3 regions of the Neobacillus sp. BP17 genome follow, and region 1 is predicted to be linked to each of the others. Evidence: predicted binding sites of a transcription regulator. Region 1 holds the regulator's gene; each other region holds the start of a gene.

The links. The regulator Rex, encoded in region 1, represses fermentation and respiration genes when NADH is low (regulators of the CRP and FNR family bind a similar motif). The targets are predictions, from matches to a motif close to TTGTGAAATATTTCACAA.
Region 2: the regulator Rex is predicted to act here: its motif matches at 2,681-2,698, upstream of AC4QJR_RS27140 (AtpZ/AtpI family protein).
Region 3: the regulator Rex is predicted to act here: its motif matches at 2,443-2,460, upstream of pflB (formate C-acetyltransferase).

The regions. Positions count from the first base shown of each region.
Region 1 is NZ_CM184198.1:233,770-249,773, reverse strand. It holds gene AC4QJR_RS01355 (MDR family MFS transporter) at 1-1,417, opposite strand, end outside; gene AC4QJR_RS01350 (cytoplasmic protein) at 1,431-2,144, opposite strand; gene AC4QJR_RS01345 (polymer-forming cytoskeletal protein) at 2,162-2,884, opposite strand; gene AC4QJR_RS01340 (YhbD family protein) at 2,897-3,520, opposite strand; gene AC4QJR_RS01335 (NAD(P)-dependent malic enzyme) at 3,701-4,915, opposite strand; gene AC4QJR_RS01330 (2-hydroxycarboxylate transporter family protein) at 5,034-6,380, opposite strand; gene AC4QJR_RS01325 (response regulator) at 6,499-7,206, opposite strand; gene dcuS (DcuS/MalK family sensor histidine kinase) at 7,184-8,803, opposite strand; gene AC4QJR_RS01315 (sulfite exporter TauE/SafE family protein) at 8,945-9,697, opposite strand; gene AC4QJR_RS01310 (redox-sensing transcriptional repressor Rex) at 9,896-10,555, opposite strand; gene moaC (cyclic pyranopterin monophosphate synthase MoaC) at 10,591-11,088, opposite strand; gene AC4QJR_RS01300 (ABC transporter ATP-binding protein) at 11,266-13,185, shown strand; gene tsaD (tRNA (adenosine(37)-N6)-threonylcarbamoyltransferase complex transferase subunit TsaD) at 13,467-14,489, opposite strand; gene rimI (ribosomal protein S18-alanine N-acetyltransferase) at 14,486-14,935, opposite strand; gene tsaB (tRNA (adenosine(37)-N6)-threonylcarbamoyltransferase complex dimerization subunit type 1 TsaB) at 14,957-15,655, opposite strand; gene tsaE (tRNA (adenosine(37)-N6)-threonylcarbamoyltransferase complex ATPase subunit type 1 TsaE) at 15,652-16,004, opposite strand, start outside.
Region 2 is NZ_CM184198.1:5,552,630-5,557,842, forward strand. It holds gene AC4QJR_RS27115 (F0F1 ATP synthase subunit delta) at 1-262, opposite strand, end outside; gene atpF (F0F1 ATP synthase subunit B) at 259-789, opposite strand; gene atpE (F0F1 ATP synthase subunit C) at 889-1,113, opposite strand; gene atpB (F0F1 ATP synthase subunit A) at 1,189-1,902, opposite strand; gene AC4QJR_RS27135 (ATP synthase subunit I) at 1,925-2,299, opposite strand; gene AC4QJR_RS27140 (AtpZ/AtpI family protein) at 2,302-2,526, opposite strand; gene AC4QJR_RS27145 (S8 family serine peptidase) at 2,887-5,103, opposite strand.
Region 3 is NZ_CM184198.1:3,869,759-3,874,971, forward strand. It holds gene mprF (bifunctional lysylphosphatidylglycerol flippase/synthetase MprF) at 1-1,471, opposite strand, end outside; gene AC4QJR_RS18730 (cupredoxin domain-containing protein) at 1,754-2,203, shown strand; gene pflB (formate C-acetyltransferase) at 2,539-4,764, shown strand; gene pflA (pyruvate formate-lyase-activating protein) at 4,970-5,213, shown strand, end outside.

The DNA of each region.
Region 1 (16,004 bases):
ATGTGTGGACGATCGAACTTGAGAGCGCCTCCGTGATTTTATCGAGAATTGGTGCAGGAATTAATTTTCTTGCTTCCTCCGATAATAAGGCACGTGAATCCCCGAAACTTTGCCCCTTAGGCATCTGCCCCATTCCCGCAAAAGCATTTTCCAACCCTTCTTTAAAGTCACTTCGTTGAATCGTACCAAAAACGGTGATCCCAATCGTCATTCCTAAGGAACGGATAAAGTTACTTGTCGAGGTGGCAGAGCCCCTTTGTTCCATTCCAAACGGATGAATCGCAGCCATGCTTAACACCGAAAAGGAGAAGCCGACCCCCAAACCAATAATTATCATGTAAAGCGTCAACACGGCTCTCTTTGTATCCGGTGAAATCGTGCTCAACAACAATAAGCCGCCAATCAAAATTACTCCGGATATAAACATGATGTTTCTGTAACTCATCTTCGTCGTTAAGAAACCTCCTGCTTGTGCAGTAACGACCGAACCAAGCATCATAGGCAATAAAATTAATCCTGAATTAGTGGCTGTTCCGCCATACACCCCTTGCACAAAAATCGGGATGTACACCGTGGCAGCCATAAATGCCGCACCATAAAATAAGCCAACAATCGTACTGCCTGCAAACAAGCGGTTCCTAAACATCGAAAAGGATATAATCGGATCCTTCGCTTTCGTCTCCACATATAAAAAGATCAAAAACAGAAGCCCGAATCCACCAAACAAGCTCATGATCACCGTAGAATCCCATTCATATTTTTGTCCCCCAAGTTCAAGCGCAAACATTAAACAAACAACTGCTCCAACCAAGGTAACGGCTCCCGACCAATCAATAATTTGCTTTTTGTGAATGGGGGATTCCTTATAGGCAATGGTAATAAAAATCAGCGAAAGAATCCCTAGAGGCATGTTAATATAAAAAATCCAATGCCAGCTGATATAGTCTGTGATATACGCCCCAAGCAATGGCCCAAAAATACTCGATAAGCCAAAAACCGCTCCGAACAGTCCACCCATTTTTCCACGCTTTTCAGGAGGAAACAGGTCAAACATAATCGTAAAGGCAATCGGTACCAACGCTCCGCCGCCAATTCCCTGGATCGCCCGATAAATGCTTAATTGCGTGATCGTTTCAGCTGTTCCACACAATGCAGAACCTGCCATAAACAAGATCAATCCAAAAATATAGAATCTTTTTCGCCCATACATATCCGATAATTTACCGAAAATCGGCATCCCTGCCATCTCAGCGACCATATAGGCGGAAACAACCCAGACAAAGCTTTCTAGTCCGCCAAGATCGCCTACAATTGTTCCCATCGCTGTAACGACAATTGTATTATCCATCGAGGCCATCAAAATACCTAGCAATAGCCCCGCAACCACTAGTCCTAACTTACTTTCCTTCGTCACCATCCACATTTCTCCCTTATATCTTTGTCGTAATTTTTACCGTTGCCTTTGAATCATGTGTGAAATCGTCCCTGTATTCCACCACTCCGATTTGGCAGCCAGGGCCAATTTTCACTTTGTTACCTCGGACAATTTCGGCTTTTGTATTTTCAAGATAAATGTCATCCCCTTCAATAACTTTCGCACTAAGGGACCCGATCTCCTTTCCAAAGGGCAGCAGTGTGTTACTCCTTTTTTTCACAGTGATTTTCCCGCCGCCGATTTCCTCGGCACTGCTTTGCCCGAAACGAAGACCCACCTTAATGGTATCCGCCGTTAGTAAGCCTTTAATCTCAAAACCGCCGCTCGAGTCAAACGTCTCATACTCCACATCACCATTCACCGCAATACTACCTTTAATGTTTGCCTCATCTCCCGTAAGACCTTCGCCGACTTCCAGCAATCCTAAAATCTTGATTTTTTTCATGTGAGCATTGCCGCCGACCATCATCGTCCCCATCACAAGTGTATCCTCGGCTTCCATATTCCTTTTGACTTCTGCTTCGCCAAAAACTTTTACCGAGCCTGTTTTAACATTTTCAGCGGCTTCACTTGTACCATATACATTGAAAGCCGAACATTCCACATCAGTCATAATGGTCCCTTCGCCGCGGATACTGATTTTTTCGTAACGGCCGCCAGGGTAGCTTCCCGATCCATTAATAATAAGATTTCCGTTCTTTTCCATCATCACTCTTTTCCCTCCTATTAAACCCGTCTGTTTTCAGTAACCACGGCCTTTTTATCCATCGAAAATTCCTCTGTATATTCAACGAGACCAATCTGACAATTGGGACCAATTGATACCTGGTTTCCACGTACGATTTTGGCAGTAGTATTTTCGAGTTCAATTTTGTCCCCTTCGATTAATTCCACTTCCAGCTGTGGTTTATAAAAGGGCTTAAGCAAATGACCGACTAAGGATGATCCCTTCTGCTTTACTGTGATCGTTTGCCCGCCAATTTCTTTTGCTTTACATTCTCCAAACATCTTTATGTCGATATGGTCAGCATTTAGAAGTCCGCCAATCGTAAACTGCGATTCTGCTTTAAAGATTTCCGCTTCACAATCCTCCCCGGCCGTAAAGGTGCCATGGATTTTGATTTCCTCACATTTAACCCTGCCGCCAACGGTGCTTTTACCATTCACCTTTAATTTTTCCACCGATAGGTTTTTGTCGATCCGTGCAGATCCATCAATCGATAGGTTTTGAGCTTCAAGATTCCCTCTGAACCTCCCATTCCCGTTCACCTTTACTTTCTCAGCAATAACATTGCCATTCAGGATACCTGAACCATTACAATCAAGTTCCATACATTCTAAATCGCTGTTAATCGTTCCTCTGCCATTTAATGTAACAACGCGGAACTGCCCCCCGTTGGATGCACCGAAGCCATTAATCACCAAGTCTCCTCTGCTTTTCGTATCCATCGTCAGTCTCCTTTATAATAATTTCGCTTTAATCTCTTCCATGCACTTCATCAGTGAAAGGACAGTGACTACCTTGGTACCACGTTCAAAGTGAAATTCTTCTGCATTTACGAGTAATAGACATGATGACATTCCCAACTTTCGGGTAATCACTAACTCACAGCTTTTTTGCTTAATTAATGCTGTATGGTCCTTTAACACCTGCAAGACCATTTTCCCTTCCTCTAGGTTTATTTCTCCCGATTGAAGCAATTTGTCTAAAACAAACACTTCAAGCATCCTTGTAAAATTAAATTCCAAACTACCGTTTTCCTGTTCTAAGTAAAAATCGACAACGGCTGTCGAAACAATGTTACGTTTTATTAAGTCATCCTTGTTATAATTTAAGTTTGCTACATTAGGTGAGAACATGTCTGCTAGTTCATCTAAGGATAAGTTTTCCTTCATTGTTTGGATTTTTTCGATTCTTTCAAGGATCTTCTCCTTAGGAAAAAATGTTTCTTGACCTGTAAACGTAGACTTGCGCACAAACCATTCTTCCGGGATTAAGTCCTTTCGTTTCCATCTATATAGCTGTCCATAGGATATTCCTGCTAATTCTAATAGGTCTTTCTTTGAGATTAACTCCTCACTCATACTAAAAACCCCTTTCCATAAACAATGTAACATAACACTGTTACGCATGTAAAGTGCAAATGTAAATATTAGGCTGTCCTAATTATTTTCACCAAAAAAAGGCCCTTCACGTTGATTAACGTGAAAGACCTTATTAAACTTATTCTCTTCTAACACCCACCAATGGGTTGAATTGGATTTCTAAATGATTTCTACTAGTTTTTTGCTACTCATTCCTTTTCTAGCTACTCCCTCTTCAATGGCTGCGTTCGAAACGGCGGCGGCAACTCTTTCCCCTACACGTGAATCCAAGGCGTTTGGAATGATATACTGCGGTGAAAGTTCTTCATCCGATACAAGTCTTGAAATGGCGTAGGCGGCGGCAAGCTTCATCTCCTCTGTGATATCTGTTGCCCTTACATCAAGTGCTCCGCGGAAGATCCCTGGAAAAGCGAGTACATTATTTACCTGATTAGGATAATCAGAACGGCCTGTTCCAACTACTGCTGCACCGGCTGCTATAGCCTCCTCAGGATAGATTTCTGGCACCGGGTTTGCCATTGCAAAAACGATTGAATCTTTATTCATTGTTCTGAACATTTCTCCAGTTAAAGCCTTTGGCCCTGAGACTCCGATAAAAATATCCGTATTTTTAATGGCATCTTGTAAGGTGCCCTGTATCCCTCGCAGGTTTGTTTTCACTGCTATTTCTGCCTGCCGATCGTTCATCCACATTTCACCTGGGCAAACAATCCCTTCCAAGCTTACTAACGTAATATCCTTAAAACCGGCAGTTAATAAAAGCTTGGCAATCGCAATCCCAGCAGAACCTGCGCCATTGATGACTACCTTTACCCTATAGATACTTTTCTTAACAATTCTAAGTGCATTTAAAAGGCCAGCCAGTACGACAATTGCTGTCCCATGCTGGTCATCATGAAACACAGGAATGTTTAATTCCTTTTTTAAGCGTTCTTCAATTTCAAAGCATCTTGGAGCAGCGATATCCTCCAAATTGATTCCGCCGAACGTTGGCTCTAATGCTTTGATGATATTGACTATTTCATCGACATTTTTTGTTCCCAAGCAGAGCGGATAAGCATCAATCCCTGCGAATTGTTTAAATAAAACTGCCTTCCCCTCCATTACCGGCATTGCTGCTTCGGGACCAATATCTCCTAACCCTAAGACCGCTGTTCCATCTGTGACAACAGCTACTAAATTACCACGCCCTGTATGCTCAAAAGAAGCCTCACTATTTTTGGCAATAATCTTACATGGCTCCGCTACACCTGGTGTATAGGCTAAACTTAAATCATCTGCATTGTTAACTTCTACCTTACTGACAATACTAATTTTCCCGGCAAGCTTTTTGTGAAGCAGCACGGCCTCTTCTTTGATCATTCTTTCATTCATTCCAACCTTCTCCTTTTGCTCCAACCTAAGTCTAGATGTTAATCTGGGTGACGAAAATCAAATCTATTATTTAAAAAGTCGAGCCGTGACAGATAGCCACAGCCCTTTTGAGGAATTACTAACTTAATAATTTCAGTAAAAGAATAGCCAATATAACGGTTGAGGCGCCGCCAATTCTTGTGGAAACTTGGGCAAATGGCATTAATGACATCCGATTAGATGCCGAAAGAATCGCGACATCCCCCGTACCTCCTAAACCACTATGACAGCCTGTAACAATTGCTGAGTCAACAGGATACATCTTCATCAATTTTCCTACAAAGTAACCCGTAGTAATCATTGCGACTACAACAGAAGCACAAACAACCGCATATCCAGGTGTTACGATCTTAACTACATCCTTAAGCGGAATATAAAGCATCCCTAAACCAACCATTAATGGCCATGTTAAACTTGATGATACAAATTTATATAAGTGATACGCACCTTGTTCCATTTTAGCTGGCATTATCTTAATACTTTTTACTACTGCTGCTGCAATAATCATTAACACTGGTCCAGGAATTCCAAGAAATTTATTTCCAAGTCCACCTAAGATAAAGAAACTGCATGCTATTAACAATCCTGCACCCATAAGTGGGAAATCAACCGGCTTATCAATCGTTGCGGCTTCTGTGATTCCGTCGCCGCCTTTTGTTTTCACTAATACACCATTACCCGTAAGGTGTTTCTTTTTCTCACCTATGCGAGACAAAATACCAGCACAAACGATAGCGACAATATTCCCAATTACAGCGGCGGGGATCAACTGACCAACAAATGTTTCTGAAGATTTTCCGAGAACCTCTGCATAGCCTAATGAAAGAGGCAAAATTCCTTCTCCGATGCCGCCACCGATTATTGGTACAACAATATAGAAAAGTGTGTGTTTCATATCATATCCAAAAAGCAAACCAACAAGGACCCCTACGATAACTGAAGCAATGGTCCCTAAAATAAGCGGGATAAACATTCGTGTGAAACCTTGAATTAAGACTCTGCGATTCATCCCAAGAATACTTCCGACTACTAAAACAGAGATATATAGATAAAGGAAATTTGATGTTTTCATTAATTGCGTAACCGCATTCATTCCAGTTGTGTTAATCACACTAAAATAGACTAATATAGATGGGACCAACAGTGCTAGAATTGCCGGACCCCCAATATCCTTCAAGACCGGAATCTTCATACCAAGGTCACCAAGTAAAATACCCATAACAATAATGATGGCAAATCCGCCAATCATGTCAGCTGGAAGCAATTTATAGACAGCTGAAAAGTAGACAACAGCTGCGATAACGATATAAAGCGGCAGTGGAATAACCCCTATCTTCATACTGCCAATTTTACCTAAAAAACCTTTCTTTTCTTCCTTTTCCCCTGAAACAACCGTAAGCGGTTGCAATTTTCTAACTGGTTCCATAAATTCATCCCCCTATGAAATTTATGTCTATATCATATTCTTGATTGAAACGCTTTCATAGTTTATGTAAATTTAATAAGATTTTTGTAAATAAAAAAAGTAAGCAGTTTTCGGCTGCTTACAAAAAGGCTTTGATTAGATGTTCTTTCATTTGATTATATTCATGCTGGTATACAGGTCTGCCGACAGTACCGTAAATTACCTTCACATCAAGAATTCCGATTTCCTTTAAAAAGTTTAAATACTTACGGACCGATACCCGAGAAATGCCGACCACCTTTACAACGTCCTCTGTTGAAAACGGAGCATTTTTTAATTCCTGAATGGCTTCCCAAATTTGTTTTAAGGTGTCTTTTGTCAGTCCTTTCGGGAGGTCTTCGATAAGAGACTTTTCCTCTCGGTGCAGGATCTGCTGGTCCAGCACGTCTTGATTAATTACATGTTGTGTCTGAATAATCTTTGTTTGGTTCTTATAGTCAACTAACGCTCTGCTAAATCGGTCAAATTCAAAAGGTTTAATTAAATAATCTACAGCTCCGTACCTCAAAGCCTTTTTAATCCGCTCCATGTCTGACGCTGCTGAAATAATAATTACATCGGTCTCTTTCTCATTTTCGCGGAGGTAGGTTAACAGCTCTAAACCTAGTTTCCCCGGCATAAATATATCAAGCAAGATAAGATCGATTTCTAGCTTTTCCAATTTCATAATCGCCTCATCTACAGATGCAGCCATTGCCATCAATTTAAATCCGGGGACCTGCTCAAGATAGCGTTTATTGAATTCAGCCACCATTGGATCGTCATCAACGATCATCACTCGGATCATTTCTGTCCCCCTCCCCATCATATGGTATATACACGGCGAAAACGGTCCCTTTTTCAGGCTTTGATGATAGAATTAAATCCCCGTCCAACTTTTTAACCGCCTGCGAAACGAGATACAATCCTAATCCTCTATTTTCACCTTTTGTGGAGAACCCTTTGTTGAAAATTTGGTTTTGTATTTCTTCACTCATCCCTTTTCCGGTATCTTTTACTTCAATTGTTAAAATATCATCTGCATAATCAAGGGAAACTGTTACTTTTTTGAGTGGACAACCGCTCACAGCCATAATCGCATTATCAATTAAATTACCTAAAATCGTAATCAGTTCATGTGTTATATCAGAATCCTCGGGTTGAGGAATTGGTTGTTCACACAAAACTGATAACTCTGTCCCCGATTCCCTTGCATAACTTAACTTTCCAATTAAAAAGCCTGCTAATACAGGGTCCTTTATTTTTTTGGTCACAAAGCCAATTTCGTTATTGCGATGATTAACCGTTTCATTGATGTATTCAACAACTTTTTCATAATACCCTGTATGGACCATCCCTAAAATAACATGAAGCTTATTCATATATTCATGTGCCTGGGCTCGAAGTGCATCGGCGTAAGTTCTCACTCCAGTCAGTTCTTCGGCGAGTACTTGTATTTCTGTTTTATCGCGAAAAGTTGCAATGGCCCCTACGACCTTATTCCCAACAATAACAGGGACTCGATTAGTTAAAATAGTCATTCCATTTAAATTCTGTTCTTCATCCAATTCAGCTTTACCCGTTTGTAAGAGATCTTTTAAGCGCGTGGTAGACAAATACCTTTCTATATTTACCCCCTTCGGATTATCCGGCAGTCCTGCCTTGTGAAACATCTTTAAAGCAGCTCGGTTGACAAGTGTTATCTTTGACTCTTGATCAACCGCGACTATTCCTTCTCTGACGGATTGAAGCATAGCGCTTCTTTCTTCTAATAATTTTGCGATCGCAAACGGCTCAAGCCCAAGTAAGATTTTTTTGATATATCTAGCTAAAATAACAGCCCCAAGAACACCGATTAATAGGCCGATCAGGGTTCCAATATAGATCCCAGTTCGGCTCTTTTTGACGGCCTTTTCCACATTATCCAGCGAAATCCCAACGGCCACTGCCCCGATTTGTTTCCCTTTTTCGTCCTTAATGGGTGTAAAAGAGCGTAATGAAGGTCCCAGCGATCCCTTTGATATTGACGCATGCTCTCTTCCTTTTAAAACAGGCCCTTCATCTCCACCCCTGAATGGCAACCCTATTTTTTTACTGTCGGGGTGGGATTTTCGAATGGCATTCATATCCATCACGACAATAAAGTAAACATTTGTAACTTTCCTCATTTCATTTGCATAGCTTTGAATGTCCTTTTCATCGCGTTTCCCACTCATCGCCTCAATCACAAGCGGACTATGTGCAACCATGCGAGCTACACTTCTTGCTTGCTCCGCCTGATTCTTTTCCGTCTCTGAAGCAATTCTGGAACTTATAAGTAAATCCGTTATCAACAGCGAAAAAGTAACCACTACACAAACGAAGACAATAATCACTGATTTTAAACTCCATCTGCCCCTTCTCATATTTCCCTCCAGCTGTACCGGGTGTCAGGCACCATCTTGATGCACCCCTTGATGACAATGTAATCATTCAGGTAAGTAAAGTAAACGCAAAAAAGCTGCAAAGCTTGCTATGACAGAACTTTGCAGCCTTGGAAGCTTTCTTTAGCTTATCAGTAATATAGCTCCTGCTAAAATAGGGGTCAGGACCATCGCACTTTTTAAAACGGGCTGAGGTGCAAAGTCCGTAAACTTAGCCCCGACATAAGAACCAATCATGGTTCCTGCCACCACTTCAAATAACAATGGGAAGTTCAAGTATCCTTGAAAATAATAGCCAGCTCCCCCTGCTAAAGCGATGGGCAGAATAACAAGCATGGTTGTACCCACAGATTGTTTAAGCGTAAGTCCCAAGATTAAAAGCAGTCCGATTTGAATGAACGGTGCAGCACCAATCCCAAATGTCCCAGACAACAACCCGGTAACCAAACCGACTAGCGCTGCTTTCTTAATGAGAAGAAGGTTGCTCGGTTCGTCTTTTTTATAGTTTGCCTTAATTTTTTGAACGATAAACAATCGTACGACCAAGATCATAGCTGATAGAAACAACATCCCTGCGGTTAACCAATGCAAGGAATGGATGGGAATCAAACCAGCAAGCTTTGAACCAATAAAGGAAGCAATCGACCCAAAGCCTCCGACAATTAGACCCGTTTTAATCGAAATATTTCCTTGTCGAAAATGACTGTACGCACCTGACAAGGTAGTAAACACCATGGCAGCTAAAGATGTCCCTAACGCTACATGGATGGGAACTCCAAAACCCACTGTTAAAATGGCAATAATAAAGCCAGAACCTCCTGCTCCGACAAATCCTAATAATACCCCAAGTACAAACATAGTCAGCACGATCGCCAACTTCATCCCCTCCAATTGCAAAAACCCTAGATGTCACTCTAGGGAATGTGTGATCTATAATCCCGATAGTAATCGCTTGCAAATAAACTACCTACATCTTAGTCCAGCCCTCAGTATTTTGATAGATTATGTAATTAAAAAAAGCAAGCATACAAAAGAGCTCTCCACAAATATTGTGAAAAGCTCTTAACTAAATTACTATTCTTCTTCCTCTAATTCCACCGTCGGATAATGCTTTAAAAAATAAACAAGCGATTGCAGTTCCACTGCTAAGTCAATATGATGGACTCTAATTTGCGGGGGAACATTTAAGCGTGCTGGCGTAAAGTTTAATATTCCCTTTATATTTGCACTCACAAGTCGATCAGTAATCATCTGTGCAACTGGGGCTGGAACCGTTAATATCGCAACGGATATACCTCCCTCAGATAAAACCTTCTCCAATTCATCCATATGATAAACCGGGACCTCGCGAATTTTTGTTCCCATTTTTTCTGGATCCACATCAAAGGCACATTCTATTTTCGTGTTATTATTCTTTAAAAAATTATAGTTTAAAAATGCCGTGCCCAGATTTCCTACCCCTATTAAAGCAACCTTTGTTAATTCATCCTGGTCCAAGGTTTTACGAAAGAAGGAAATCAAATAATTGACATTATACCCATAACCTTTTTTTCCTAATGCTCCGAAATAAGAAAAATCGCGGCGAATCGTGGCTGAGTCGACCTTTACGGCTTCACTTAGTTCGGCTGATGAAACCCTTTGCTTACCGGAAGAATGCAGGTTTTTAAGAAATCGGTAATAAAGGGGCAGCCGTTTGGCTGTCGCCTGTGGTATTTTCATTGTTTCATTACTCATAATCTCCCACACCCCATGGATAATTTAGTTAAAAATCATTTAACTTTTTCGTTTCTCTTAAAATCACCATTTTTACCGCCTGTTTTTTCGACAAGATATGTAGGGCCAATCACCATACCTTTATCAACTGCTTTACACATATCATAAACCGTTAAAGCGCATGCTGACGCAGCTGTTAACGCTTCCATTTCTACACCTGTATTCCCCTTGGTTTTAACGGCTGCCGATATATTTAAGCGATAATTCTCTTCTGTGTCCTGCTCCCAGGAAAAAGATATATTAACCCCCGTTAAGGGAATCGGATGACACATCGGAATCAAATCCCACGTCTTCTTTGCTGCCATGACCGCAGCTACCTGTGCCACTGCTAAGACATCACCTTTTTTTATCGCGTGATTCGTAATTCTATCGTAAATTTCTTTCCTAACTGTAATACTGGAATGAGCAAGTGCCGTCCGTGCTGTTTCTGGCTTATCACTGACATCGACCATTTTTGCTCGGCCTTCTTCATTAAAATGCGTTAATTCTGCCATATAAATAATCCTCCCTTCAAATCATACACTATTTTTCCTTATCTGTCTGTGAAACTTTGAACGAAATTCAAGGTTTTTGCCGATTTAACACCTTCATCCACCTAATCTGCGCCTCAGTTTATTGCCGATATACGGGGAATAAGGTACACTAAACCTATGTAATAGAGGTGAAAAAGAATGATTTTGTTACAGGTTAATCAACTACAAAAATATTATGGTGCTGACCTAATTTTATCGAATATTAAATTAGAATTACAAACTCGAGACCGTGTGGCTCTAGTTGGTCGCAACGGGGCAGGAAAATCAACATTATTGAAGATTATTGCTGGCCACTTGTCACATGATGGCGGTGAAATCATCAAACCAAAAGAAGTAATGATTGGCTATTTAGCCCAAAATACTGGTTTAGAGTCCACTTTGTCGATATGGGACGAGATGTTGACTGTATTTGAACCGCTGCGTTTAATGGAAAAGTCACTTCGGGCCCTTGAAGAGCAAATGGCCGATCCTAATGTATTTGATGATACTGGAAGATACGAGAGAATCCTAAAAGAGTACGACCATCTTCAAGTGAAATTTAAGGAGCAGGGTGGATATCAATACGAGGCAGAGCTCCGTTCTGTACTCCATGGGTTAAATTTCCCTGATAAATCCTTGATGATATCAAGTTTAAGCGGCGGACAGAAAACGCGTCTTGCCCTTGGTAAACTGCTATTAACTAAGCCCGATATCTTAATATTGGACGAGCCGACCAACCATCTTGATATTGATACCCTGTCCTGGCTGGAGCAATATTTACAAAGTTATCACGGGGCCATTTTGATTGTTTCCCATGACCGCTATTTTTTAGATAAGGTGGTTACGCAGGTATATGAAGTGTCCCGTAAGCAAATCCAACGATTCACAGGCAACTATAGTTCCTACCTAGATCAAAAAGCGGCCAATTATGAGCGTGATTTAAAGCTTTTTGAAAAGCAACAGCAAGAGGTGGCAGATCTTCAGGATTTTATCAACCGGAATTTGGCACGTGCATCAACGACCAAACGAGCCCAAAGCCGCCGCAAAAAGTTAGAGAAGATGGAACTGATGGACCGCCCCTTAGGAGATGAAAAATCGGCAAACTTCTCGTTTGAAATTGAAAAACAAAGCGGCAATGACGTGTTAACGGTCGATTCCCTTGCTGTCGGTTATCAGGGCGAAAAGGTCTCAGAAGCCATTTCTTTTCGTGCCTATAAAGGAGAAAGCATTGCCTTAGTTGGCCCAAATGGAATTGGTAAATCAACCTTATTAAAAACAATTATTAAAAAGCTTCCTGCCCTAGACGGAACCATTCTCTATGGAACAAACCTTTCCATCGGATATTACGATCAGGAACAGGCTGAATTAACTTCCAATAAGCGTGTTTTGAATGAACTCTGGGATGATTACCCGTTAAAAAACGAAAAAGAGATTCGAACGGTTCTTGGTAATTTCTTATTTTCCGGTGATGATGTCTTAAAAATTGTCTCCACTTTAAGCGGCGGGGAGAAAGCTCGACTTGCTTTAGCTAAGCTGATGTTGGAAAAAGCCAATGTTCTAATTTTAGATGAGCCCACCAACCATTTGGATTTAGATAGCAAGGAAGTTCTTGAGAATGCATTAATCGATTACCCTGGCACAATTCTTTTTGTCTCCCATGACAGGTATTTTATTAACCGAATTGCCACAAAGGTCTTGGAACTGAGCCGCCATGGCAGTACAGAGTATTTAGGGGATTATGATTATTATGTAGAGAAGAAATTGGAGCAGGAGGAGCTTGCTGCCCTGGCGCTGGCGGATCTTCAAAAAGGGTCTGCGCAAATGGAAGCATTTGAGAAAAATACTTATCAACAGGATAAGGAAAGCAAGAAACAAGAGCGTCAGCGAAAACGAAAATTAGAAGAAGTGGAACAAAGAATTGAAGAACTGGAAGAGCAAATTCAGGAATTCGAACAGCAGTTATGTGATCCAGATATCTTTCAAAATCATGAAAGAGTATTAGAAATCAACCTAAAAAATGAAAAAGCCAAGGCTGAACTCGAGCAACTAATGGAAGCATGGGCGGAATTGGCAGAGTAAAAACCGAGCAGTGCTCGGTTTTTTCTTTTTAATAAGACATATATCGACAACATTCGATATAAACACTTTTTTAAAAAATTATTCACTTTTCCACAAGCTTATTCACATTGTAAACAGAGTATTCCCAATGATTTTTTTAGTTTTCCACAATATCCACAATAATTACCCCACTTATCCACATTATACACAGAAAACAATCCACTTATCCACATTTAAGATTATTTTGATGGAAGTTCAAAAATTCTTATCAACAAAAAAACTCTTCTTATCCAGAAGAGTTTCTAATTATATAATTCAATATCTAATCCAGGATTGGCGTTTAACGTCAAATTTGCTCGAATTCCCTTTTCAAACATCACACTTCCAGCAGCAGCGATCATTGCTGCATTATCTGTACATAGTGATAATGGCGGGATGACTAATTCAATCCCAGGTTTCTTTGAAAAAACCTTCTCTAACGCCTGTCTAAGTCCTTTATTCGCTGCAACCCCGCCCGCTACCAATACTTGCTCTACGCCGTATTCTGTGACCGCTCTTTCTGTTTTTGTGACTAAAACTTCAATGACGCTTTCTTGAAAACTTGCAGCTAGGTCTTCAGGGGCAATCACCTCACCGCGTTGCTCCGCATTATGGACCGTATTAATAACTGCGGATTTTAAACCACTAAAACTAAAATCATAGGAGCCTTCCTCCAGCCATGCCCGAGGTAAGTTAATCGTCGGATTTCCAGACTGAGCCAGGCGGTCAATATGAGGGCCGCCAGGGTACGGCATATTTAATGTGCGGGCTACCTTATCGTAGGCTTCCCCTGCAGCATCATCTCTAGTTTCCCCAATCACTTCAAAATGGCCATGTTCCTTCATATACACCAGTTCTGTATGCCCGCCAGAAACGACAAGAGCGAGGAGCGGGAATTTCATTTCGGTTACCAGCCGATTTGCATAAATATGGCCGGCAATATGGTGAACAGGAACGAGTGGTTTGTTCTCAGCAAAAGCTAATGCTTTCGCGGCATTTACCCCAATTAAAAGGGCACCGACCAGTCCAGGGCCCTCTGTGACAGCAATCGCATCAATCTCAGCAAACAAAATATTAGCTTGCTTTAAGGCTTCCTCGGTAACAATAGTGATTTGTTCAACATGGTGGCGGGAAGCAATCTCTGGCACAACACCACCAAAACGTTTATGACTTTCAATTTGAGATGCCACAACATTTGCCACAATCTCACGGCCGTTTTTAATGATTGCGACAGCCGTTTCATCACAACTTGTTTCAATTCCCATAATCCATTGATCTTTTATCATAAATTTACCCACATCACTAAACCATCTTCCTGATTATCTGAATAATAATTTTTACGGATTCCTCCATTTTGAAAGCCTAGCTTTCGATAAAGAGACTGTGCCACATGATTGGTCACACGTACTTCAAGTGTCATGGTCTTTGCTCCCATCTCCCGGGCTACTGACATCATTTTTTGCAATATAGCTTCCCCCAGCTTCCGGCCCCTATATTCAGGCAAGATTGCTACATTCGTCACATGGGCCTCGTCAATGACAATCCACGCTCCGCAGTATCCAAGAATTTTATTATTTTCTTCTAAAACGATATAAACAGCAAATCGATTATTGTGCAATTCATTATAGAAAGCTTCACGACTCCATGGGGTCGTAAAAGATGCATGCTCTACTTCCAAGATCTGATCAATATCCTCTTCCCTCATATTACGAAAAACAAATGAATCTACCATAACTCTCTATTCCTATCCATTTCATATTTTTCCTTTCGCTTCTAACCATTTCGCTTCAGCCTCAGCTAAACGAATATAATTTGGGACAAAAGAATGTATGTCCTCTCCAGGTTTATCCTTGCCAAGAAGGGCGAGCTCTGATGGACGAGGATTATGTTCTGTGATCGCTGCAAAAACGGCCTGTGATTCCAAATGGTCAGCGATTGTTGCTTGATGGAGTAATAAATCATTTCCGATAAATAATATAGATTTACCGGCTCCTTTTAGAGACTCTGCCCAATCGGCTAACATGACCAAGCGATCCTCTTTAACTGTTAAGAATTCACTGCCATGATTTTGGTATAATCCCGTATACACTTGTCCCCTTCTAGCATCAAAGAGAGGCGAAACATAGCCATCAAAATAACGGCTAACACCTGATGCTAGAATTTCAAGGCTGGAAATACCGACAAGTGGAATGTTTAGGGTCCATGCTAACGTTTTAGCAATGGTTACCCCAATTCTAACTCCTGTATAAGAGCCTGGTCCCTTGGCTACGACAATCTTCGTTAAATCTGCAGGCACCCGCTCACAATCCTTCATCAGTGTTTGAATAGCAGGCATAATCCGAACAGAATGGTTCTTTTTTAAATTGGTTATATATTCTCCAAGTACTTGATTCTCTTCAATAAGCGCTACTCCTAAGGCATAGTTAGAAGTATCAATCGCTAATATCGTCATGAAAAAATCTCCTTACATAATTGCTCATATCTTTTTCCTCTCGGGGCGAAAACCATTCTTCTTTGATCCCCTTCTTCACGATACAAGTAGATGGTCAGTCTTTCCTCGGGAAGCTGCTCCTCAATTAAATGTGCCCATTCTACTACCGTTACTCCATCTCCTTCGAAGTACTCATCAAACCCCAGGTCTTCAAATGCATCTGCCACCCGGTAGACATCCATATGATATAATGGCAGGTTTCCTTTATATTCTTTAATAATGGTAAATGTCGGGCTATTAACGGTTTTCTTAATTTCTAAGCCTTTAGCCAACCCCTTTGTGAAAGTTGTTTTTCCTGCACCTAAATCAC
Region 2 (5,213 bases), 430 kb from region 1:
GGTCTTCACGGTGGCGGTCGATTAAGATCAACAGTGTATTGAGTACATTTACATTAACTGATGCGAAAGCAGTCTTAATAATTTCTTTTTTCTTTTCAAGTGAAAGCTTAGAAGAATTTAAGATGGCTTTTAATTCAGGATTGTATTGTACAACTTCCTTCACTACACGAAGTTCTTCTTCAATAACTCCGAGCGAATTCGTCTCTTTTGCAATATTTAGAAGAGCCAACGCATAGCGCTTAGCTACCATAGAGTTGCTCATCGCTCTTCTCCTGCCTCTTTAATATATTCGCTAATCAGTTGGTCTTGGTCTGCTGCTGTGATTTGTTTTTCAATTACTTTAGAAGCAATCAATACAGACAGGGACGCAACTTGCTCACGAATCGCGGCAACTGCTTTTTCTTTTTGCTGCTCAATTTCAAGCTTCGCTGATTCTTTAATACGATCAGCTTCCGTGCGGGCCGCTGCGATAATCTCTTCACGCTGGATATCGCCTTGCTTCTTCGCACCTTCAATTAGGTTTTGAGCATCATTACGAGCTTCTTTTAAAAGATCGCGCTGCTCTTGTAAAATCTTTTGTGCTTCTAAACGGCTGTTTTCCGCCGCACTAATTTCGTTACCAATATGCTCTTCACGCTGTTTCATGATGCCCATTAATGGACCCCAAGCAAACTTTTTGAGCAAGGCTAACAAAACAATAAAAACGATGAGCTGGAAGAAGATATCTCCAGTATTAATGTGGCCGCCGCCTTCCGCAGCAGTCGCTAATACAAAACTGTTTGTTAACACCCTCGGTTCACTCCTTTCAAGAGTTGCTTAACGATAGAAAAAACGCATAAATGAATGGCGAAGATTTGTTGATCATCGCCAATGTAAATTTGCCTAAAATTATTTATTTAATACCATGAACGCGATAACTACCCCAATAATCGGTAATGCTTCAACTAACGCAACCCCGATAAACATTGTTGTTTGTAGTAAACCACGATGTTCTGGTTGACGAGCAATACCTTCTACTGTACGTCCTACGATAAGACCGTTACCAATACCTGCTCCTACTGCTGCTAAACCGATTGCGATTGCTGCTGCTAAAACACCAATTGATCCTGTCATTACTTTTTTTCCTCCTTAAATGTATGAAACATAAATTATTTTTTTATAGTGTTCATAAAAATGAACGGTGTATTATTAATGGTCGTGACTCACTTTATGAGCCAAGTAAACCATTGTTAACATTGTGAAAATATAAGCTTGGATCGTACCAACGAAAATAGAGAACCCTTGCCATACCATTGTCAGCGGAATCGCTGCGATCGTACCGGCAATACCTTGGTGCGCTAATCCTGCTGCTAATAGAGATAAAAGCAACTCACCAGCGTAAATGTTACCATATAGACGCAGACCAAGAGTCAGCGTATTGGCAAATTCCTCAATAATTTTCAAAGGGAATAAGAATTTCATCGGAGCGAAGAACCCTTCTCCATAACCCTTTGCACCTTTTAACTTGACGCCATAATAGTGGGATAGTCCCAAGACCATAACGGCCAATGTCAAAGTAATGATTGGGTCGGCTGTTGGTGATTTCCACCAAAGCTTATCATCAACCACGATTGAAAATGGAAGGCCTAACATATTGGATACAAAAATATACATAATCAATGTAATTCCAAGGATGTGGAATCTTCCGCCTTCTTTCCAGTCCATCGTGCTGTTAATGATCCCTTTTACAAAGTCCATCACCCATTCAAAGAAGTTTTGCATCCCTGTGGGTTTCATTGCTAACTTTCGTGTAGAAAGGACAGCTATTAAGAAAACGATTAAACTAGCAATCGTAATCATCAGCATATTTGCGCCATTAAACCAAAGACCCATAAATTCAAACTCTGGAGCCTCATGATGCATGTAAACTCACCTCGCTTCCGCTTCATTTATGTACATGCAAAGCATGGTAAAAATAATCTATCATAATGACAATATAGGATGTCATCAATCCTACCACTAAGGAAATCATATTGAATTGCTCTGGATATCTCAAGGCGATTAACGCGGCAATTCCAGCCATCGCCATTCTCGAGAGCGACCCTAAGGATTTAGGCTTTTTGCCCTCAGTTACTTTTTTATCAAAACTCTCCGTCTTTCTAACCAAGAACCAAAGGTTCAGATAACTGAAGCATGTCCCAAGAATCAGTCCTAAAAATACGGTTTGATAAGATGTGAAGCCCCAGCCTAGAACATAAATGGACAACAAGTAAAAAATCCATTTGCGCTGCCTGTTGTACATAACTCTGAAATCTGGCATAGTTATTTTTCTCCTGAATAGAAATGGCGGATGGATAAAAGCATGGAATAGGTGCCCGCTGCAAGACCGATGAGCAGTCCGATTATTAAGAAAATTGGCTCGGTGCCCCACTGACGATCCAGCCATCTGCCTGAGAAAATACCTATTAGAATGGAACCTACTAATTGGGAGACAATTGCGGACATTAAAGCCATAGCTTGAAATGGATTGCGGTTGTTTTTACGCATATAAACACATCCTCACTCTGGAGAGAGAGTCAAGCGGGCAATGGTAAAATTCATAGCCAAAATACTATCTTCAGATAGATATTTTTACATGAAAACCCTATCATTTACACCCTTTGTTAGCATACAATAGCACCCTGTCAATGTCAATGAATTTACGTGAATTATACCACAAAGTATTCGCTGAATTATTTTTCATTCCAGAACTTTATCCAACATCCCTATTGTATTGTAAATTGTGAAGGATATTTGCCTATTTTGTGTCTATTTTGTGAACGTTTAGAATTATACTAATGGTACAATTTTATGAACTTTTATTATGGTACATAAATATAGAAGGAATTTTCCCTATAATGGGCATGATTATTCATCTGGTGTTTTCTCAATTGTAATCATACGTTCGAGAAAATCCTCTTTATTCGCTTTTTTCGCAAAAACTTTCACCAGATACGATCCTTCCCGTGGAAGTTTTCCCTTCGGTATGTCCCTATGAATTAGTCCTTTTTTCACATTGGTAATCGTATCTAAAAAACCGACAAAGCGATAATCCTCTGGGTTAAACAACGCTATTCCAAATTCCTCTGCCCCACCCGGCAAATACACCTCATACTTATACTGCCCAGGTTTGTCGCCATTTGTAAAATCAAACCCCATCACGCGCGGGTAGTTCGGCTCCTCCAACACATAGAGATACGGAATTCGAACGGTTGCGGCCCCTGCATGGAGCTTGAGGAAGCCGTCTTGTATTTTTCCCATAAACACGTTCGGGTCAACCGTTAACTCCACAGTGATGTCTTTTGTTTGTTTCGGTTCCAGCGTAAACGATAACGGGAGCCGCCAGTGGAGTCCATCGACGTGCGGCGGGATATCGAATGAATAGGTCTGGGTACGCGAACCCGTATTTTCCACAGTGAGGGAGACCTTCTGGACATCACTCTGCTCGGTAAATTTCCCAAAGTGCATACTGCTAGGCGATACGAGTGTGCTCGTTTTGATTGCTTGATCCACTTGAATTCGGCCGGCTCCCTGTTCAAAGGTGCGGTAATAACTCTGTCTAGGATTCGTTGCCGTACTCGATTTAGCCAGTGGTATTGCCGTATTCATCAGCGCCGCTTTGATCTGCTCCGGGGACCAATCCGGATGGGCCTGCTTGATTAGCGCACAGGCCCCCGCGACATGCGGTGCGGCCATACTCGTCCCCTGCAAAGACAGGTAGCCGCCCGGAATCGTCGAATTAATGGCGACCCCAGGTGCAACAATATCCGGCTTAATTTCCCATGAGCCTGTCACAGGGCCGCGCGAGCTGAAGTCGGCAAGCTGATCCCGTTCTTCGCTAACCACCACCCTTGCCGCGGTCGTTTGTTTTTTTATTTCTTTTTGTAAAATAACTCCGTCACCCTTCGCAAGTGCTCCGACAGGGATGGTCAGCTGAGAGTCCAGGTTTCCCATGAAGCGGCCCCCGCTGACATTATTGTAGATCAGCACCGCTTTTGCTCCCGCTTTTTGAGCATTTTCTGCTTTTTGTGTGAACGTTAGGACGCCTCGTTCGATGAGAGCAATTTTCCCATCGACATGTTTCAGTTCATCAGGCCGGCCGAGCCCTCCATCCGCTACGTCTATGGAACGGTCGAGATTCCACGTGGCTGAGCCTTCCATCGGCTCAATTTGGAATTGTTCCCGACTTCCTACTATAGATATATATGGAGTCTCGAGGGTAGGCGTTGATGCCCCCACCGAGATTGCTTTTGAGGCCGTTCCTGGTGAGCCGACACTCCACACATTGGGCCCTGAATTTCCCGAGGCCGCTACCGCGACGATGCCGCGGTCGACCGCACGGTTAAGGGCAAGGCTGATCGGCAGGTCTGGCCCGTTGATATCATTTCCGAGGGAAAGATTAACAATATCAACTTTATCCTTGATGGCTTGGTCTATCGCGGCCAGCACTTGCTCCGTCGTCCCGCCACCGCCCGGTCCAAGCGCCCGGTACGCCACAATTCTTGCCTCCGGGGCGACGCCTTTGATTTTTCCATTGGCCGCAATGATCCCTGCGACATGGGTCCCATGGATGGTCGCCTTACCGAGGGCAAGCGTCTCCATCGGATCACGGTCATTGTCGACCAGGTCGCGGCCGCCGGCATAGTTTCGCTTGAGGTCCGGATGTGTATAGTCGACGCCGGTATCAATCACCCCCACCGTGACTCCTTTTCCGGTAAGTCGTTGATTTTTATTATCGAAAAATCTGCGGACTTCCTCCCCGCCAATAATCTCCACACTCTCCTCGGTTTCAGCCTGATACTGGATGACCGGTGAGACATTGGTGATTTGTTTCTGGCTCGTCGCTGCGAGTTTTGCGAGGGAGGCGGCGCTGCCTTGGACAGAGAAACCATCCAGTGCCTCGTGATATATTCGCCGCAGCTTCACGCCTTTATAAGGTTGTAGGAGCTGTCGGATTTCCTCGTCGGTGTGCGGTTTGTCCAGGATAATAATCGCGGTGGTTTCCTGCATGCTTTCGGTAATGGAAGGATGAATGAGTATTTTAGGAGTTTGAAAAGCTAGCAGTAATGCCAGTAGAAGTTTCATCAGCAGATTTCCCCTTTTTCCATATCGTTTTCATTGAGGGGGGAAAGTATGCAAAAATGGATATTTTTTAAATTCGCTCATTGACGCACTAAATTCGCCCATTACTTCCT
Region 3 (5,213 bases), 2.1 Mb from region 1:
CCGCACTCATAAATAAATCGTGATAATCAACTATTACATAGGGTAAAAGTTTGGGTGGTATTTCTATTTTAGAAATCGGTAAATTCAGATAACCAATCACGAGATACATTGAAGTAATTACAAGAATAATCATTATATCAAAAATCGTTTTACCCCAAGTTAACACATAACTCTCTCGATAAAATTGACCCTTTGACATCCGGAGCAACAAAGCGACAATAATTAAAAAGATCGCTTCTTCATAATCAATTCCTTTAAAGATAGAGAACAATGCGGCCAGTATTAAAGCGAACATCGTTAGCTCGTACGCTCGCTTAACACTATACTCAATTCCCCGAGATAAACCTAATAGTAAAAATCCAGCGGCAACAGATAATTGGTGCGAAACATTAATAATTGGAAAGGATAAAAGTTCTTGTGCAACCTTTAACCGGGACATAATTCCAGGCACACTAGCTGATAACAGCAGGATTAGACCAGAAAGGAAAACCAGCATGGTTAAAATGACATGACTTAATCTTTGTACCACGGCTTTAGGAAGATCATTCCAAGTTTGATTCCATTTTTTCCAATAAAGCTTAATAAAGAAAACTAGGCTAATAAAAAATGGGAGAAAGTAATAGCCAACCCGATAAAATAATAATAATACAAGTACCTTTTCTTCAGAGAAATGTAAATCTTGCATCCCCCAAATAAATACCAAATCAAAAGAACCTAAGCCGCCGGGGATCATACTAATAATACCGGCACATGCAGCTACAATATAAACAGGAAAAAGATTTGCTGCAGAGATAGAAATTCCTAGAGTCCGGCATAAAATCCAAATGGCTAAAAATACTGCAAACCATTCGATAATGGATATCATAATTAGCTTCAAGGTACTATTGGCACTAACTAGAGATGGACTTCCTTTTCTTGATTTTAAGATATGTATAAATAAAAATAGTGGTAAATATAAACCAACTCCCACCACTGCAAAATAGAGCCATTTTGTGTCAACAAACAACGGAAAGTTACGAAAATTGTTTGTGACGATCCATGATAGCACTGAAATACCAGTTAAATAAAATAATGATACGGATGCAATAACCCCTAAAAGTTTGCGCTTGTCCGGTTCGTGCTTATGAAAGAAATACGTCCGTAACATTGCCCCGATTATTCCACCAAAGCCAATTAAATTTGAAAACGAATTAGCAATAAATGATTGCTCTAATAAATCTCTGATTGGAACTTTTAATTTTAATATTCGTACTAGAACCACATCGTAAAGCAACATGGGTAAGACAGCTATGAAAGTGATAAATATTATAAATAGAAGGCGCCCCATATCAAGTTGACTTAGTTCTTCCTTAAGTAAGTCCATATTTATGTTTTGAGTAAATTTTTTGATTTCGATAATTGCAAAGATTAACAGTAACAACGGAAAAATAAATTTTAGCGCCTTTAATATTCTTTCTTTTCTAATCCCCAACAAGCTAACCACCTAATTATTTGCGAATTAATTAGCAACATCTAATTTACATAGAAACACATTTCCTGTTTTTACTATAAACTTTTCTAATAGAAAAACAAAGAAAAATTATCTCACTCTATAGGGTGTTACTTCTTATTCTAGACATTTTTATTTATGTTCAACCATGTTTGAAGGTATAAGTGTTAACCAAAACAACTCAAATCTCACAAAATAATAGACAAGTTTTCTCCCCCACTTAGCATAAGTATAAAGTAGGACAAATTTATGAGGGGGTACGAAATGAAATTTTTAGTCTTTAAAAAGGAAACACTTCTATTCTTTGTTGCAATAGGGGTTGTACTTTTCTCCCTGTCAGCCTGGTTCATGTTAAAAGCCGGGGATATAACTGTTTTTAATCAGCAATCGAAAGATATCCGTGAAATTCACATGGTTACTGCAGAATTCAGTACGAAAATGAAAAATGGAAAAGAAATGGAGGCTTATCGATGGGATCCCGGGACAGTATTTTTAGAGAAAGGTGAAAAAGTAAGGTTATTTATTAGCGGAATCAACGGTGAAGAGCACCCCTTTTATATAGAAGGAACTAAAATAAAAGGGACCGTCAAAAAGGGCGAAGAAACAATTGTTCCCTTACAATTTGAAAAAGAAGGTACGTATCGGTTAATTTGTGAAGTCCATTCCGATCGCTCACATAATGGTCCAATGATTGCTTATATAGTAGTGGATTAAAAACAGGGGATTCTTCTCCTGTTTTTTTTCATGATAAAAGAACTGCTGTTTCAATCTTTTTTAATGTTAACACCTTGTTTTTATAAATTTCTTCATATATAACAGTTTTGAAATTTACAAAAATAATTATAGTACAGTTTGGAAATTGATTCTATAAAACTATATTAACAATCTGAAGACATTACTAATTATCCCCTTTAAATAAGACTTCACAAAACGTTAACAATTGTTACTAATATACGTGCCTTTTTTCACAAAAAACCTGTTATACTCGATTTATAGAAGAAACAACCAAACTGTTATATTGTTTTATAAAAAATATGAGGTGATTACTAATGGAACAATGGACTGGATTTACAAAAGGTGCTTGGTCAAAAGAAGTTAACGTTCGCGATTTTATCCTTAATAATTTTTCTCCTTTCGAAGGAGATGATTCATTTTTAGCAGGTCCTACAGAAGCTACCACTAAACTTTGGGCACAGGTAATGGAATTAACCAAACAAGAGCGCGAAAAGGGCGGCGTATTGGATATGGACACTGAAACCGTATCAACAATAACTTCCCATGGACCTGGTTACCTTAACGAAGACCTTGAAAAAATTGTTGGTGTACAAACCGATAAACCGTTTAATCGTTCCATGCAGCCATTTGGTGGGATCCGTATGGCAAAAGCAGCTTGTGAAGCTTATGGGTACCAATTAAACCCTGAAATTGAAAAAATCTTTACTGAGTTCCGTAAAACTCACAATCAAGGTGTTTTCGATGCCTACACAGATGAAATGATGCTTGCTCGTAAAGCTGCAATTATTACCGGTCTTCCTGATGCTTATGGCCGCGGCCGCATTATTGGGGATTATCGCCGCGTTGCTCTCTACGGTGTTGATTTCTTAATCCAAGAAAAGCAAAAGGACCAAAGGAACACTAGCAAAGTAATGACTGAAGATAATATGCGCCTTCGTGAAGAACTTGCTGAACAAATTCGTGCTTTAAAAGAACTAAAGGAAATGGCAAACAGCTATGGATTTGATATTAGTCAACCAGCTAAAAATACGGCTGAAGCATTCCAATTTGTGTACTTTGGGTACTTAGCAGCGATTAAGGAACAAAACGGTGCCGCGATGAGCCTTGGCCGCGTGTCAACATTTCTAGATATTTACGTAGAAAGAGATTTAAAAAACGGAACAGTAACCGAAGAAGAAGTACAAGAAATAGTCGACCACTTTATTATGAAGCTTCGTCTTGTAAAATTTGCCCGCACACCAGATTATAATGAATTATTCAGTGGAGACCCTACATGGGTAACAGAATCAATCGGCGGTATGGCAAATGATGGTCGTTCCCTAGTAACGAAAAACTCATTCCGCTTCCTGCATACATTAGACAACTTAGGTGCTGCACCAGAACCAAACTTAACAGTTTTATGGTCACCGCAGTTACCCGAAAACTTTAAGAAATATTGTGCGAAAATGTCCATCAAAACTAGCTCGATTCAATATGAAAACGACGATATTATGCGCCCAGAATATGGGGATGACTACGGAATTGCTTGCTGTGTTTCAGCAATGGAAATTGGTAAGCAAATGCAGTTCTTTGGTGCCCGTGCTAACCTTGCAAAAGCACTCCTATACGCTATTAACGGCGGGGTAGATGAAAAATTAAAAATTCAAGTGGGACCACAATATCAGCCAATTACATCCGAAGTATTAAACTATGAAGAAGTCATGCAAAAATTCGATCTTGTGATGGAATGGCTTGCTGGTCTTTATATCAACACCTTAAATGTCATTCACTATATGCATGATAAATACAGTTATGAAAGAATTGAAATGGCCTTACACGACACTAAGATTCTTCGTACGATGGCAACAGGTATCGCTGGTCTTTCCGTTGTCGCTGATTCACTAAGTGCGATTAAATACGGTGAAGTCAAGGTAATCCGTGATGAAAATGGTCTTGCGGTTGATTTCGAAACAACTGGGGACTTCCCTAAATACGGAAACAACGATGACCGAGTCGATGCGATTGCTGTAGAAGTGCTTAAAACCTTTATGAAAAAGCTTCGTAAGCACCAAACTTACCGTGATTCTGTTCACACACTATCTATCTTAACGATTACATCTAACGTAGTCTACGGAAAGAAAACCGGTAATACACCTGATGGACGTCGTATGGGAGAACCATTTGCACCAGGTGCTAACCCGATGCACGGCCGTGACACAAAAGGAACACTAGCTTCACTATCTTCAGTTGCGAAGCTTCCATACAACTATGCGATGGATGGAATTTCAAATACCTTCTCAATCGTGCCTAAAGCATTAGGTAAAGAGGAAGAAAGCCAAACCCGTAACCTTGTATCAATCCTAGATGGATATGCTATTAAATCAGGTCATCACTTAAACGTTAACGTCTTTAATCGCGAAACATTAATTGATGCAATGGAACACCCAGAGCTTTACCCACAATTAACAATCCGTGTTTCTGGATATGCAGTTAACTTCATTAAATTAACAAAAGAACAACAGTTAGACGTTATTAATCGAACATTCCATGAGTCACTTTAAAAAGCGGAAGCGCCTTGTCCAGGGGCGACAGGCATAAGACGAGCCGGCGAGAAGGTTGCTCTTTAACCTTCTTGACGGATTGGCTTATGACCCCGAGCCCCTAGGCGCTGGAGCTGGATTCATAGAACTTCATTAATTAATTATATTGTTAACCATTCAGGGCCCTTTAATCGGGGGTCCTGGAAAACTAAGGGGGATCATCATCATGAACGGAAATATTCATTCAATCGAAACATTAGGTACAGTCGACGGACCAGGTATCCGCTATGTTATTTTTACACAAGGCTGCCTATTGCGGTGCCAGTTTTGCCATAATGCTGATACGTGGGAAATTGGCAGCGGCAAAGAAATGACTGTTTCCGATATCATGGATGATCTTATGTCCTATCTGCCTTTTATTCAGTCTTCTAGTGGTGGAATTACAGTGAGCGGTGGTGAACCCTTGCTGC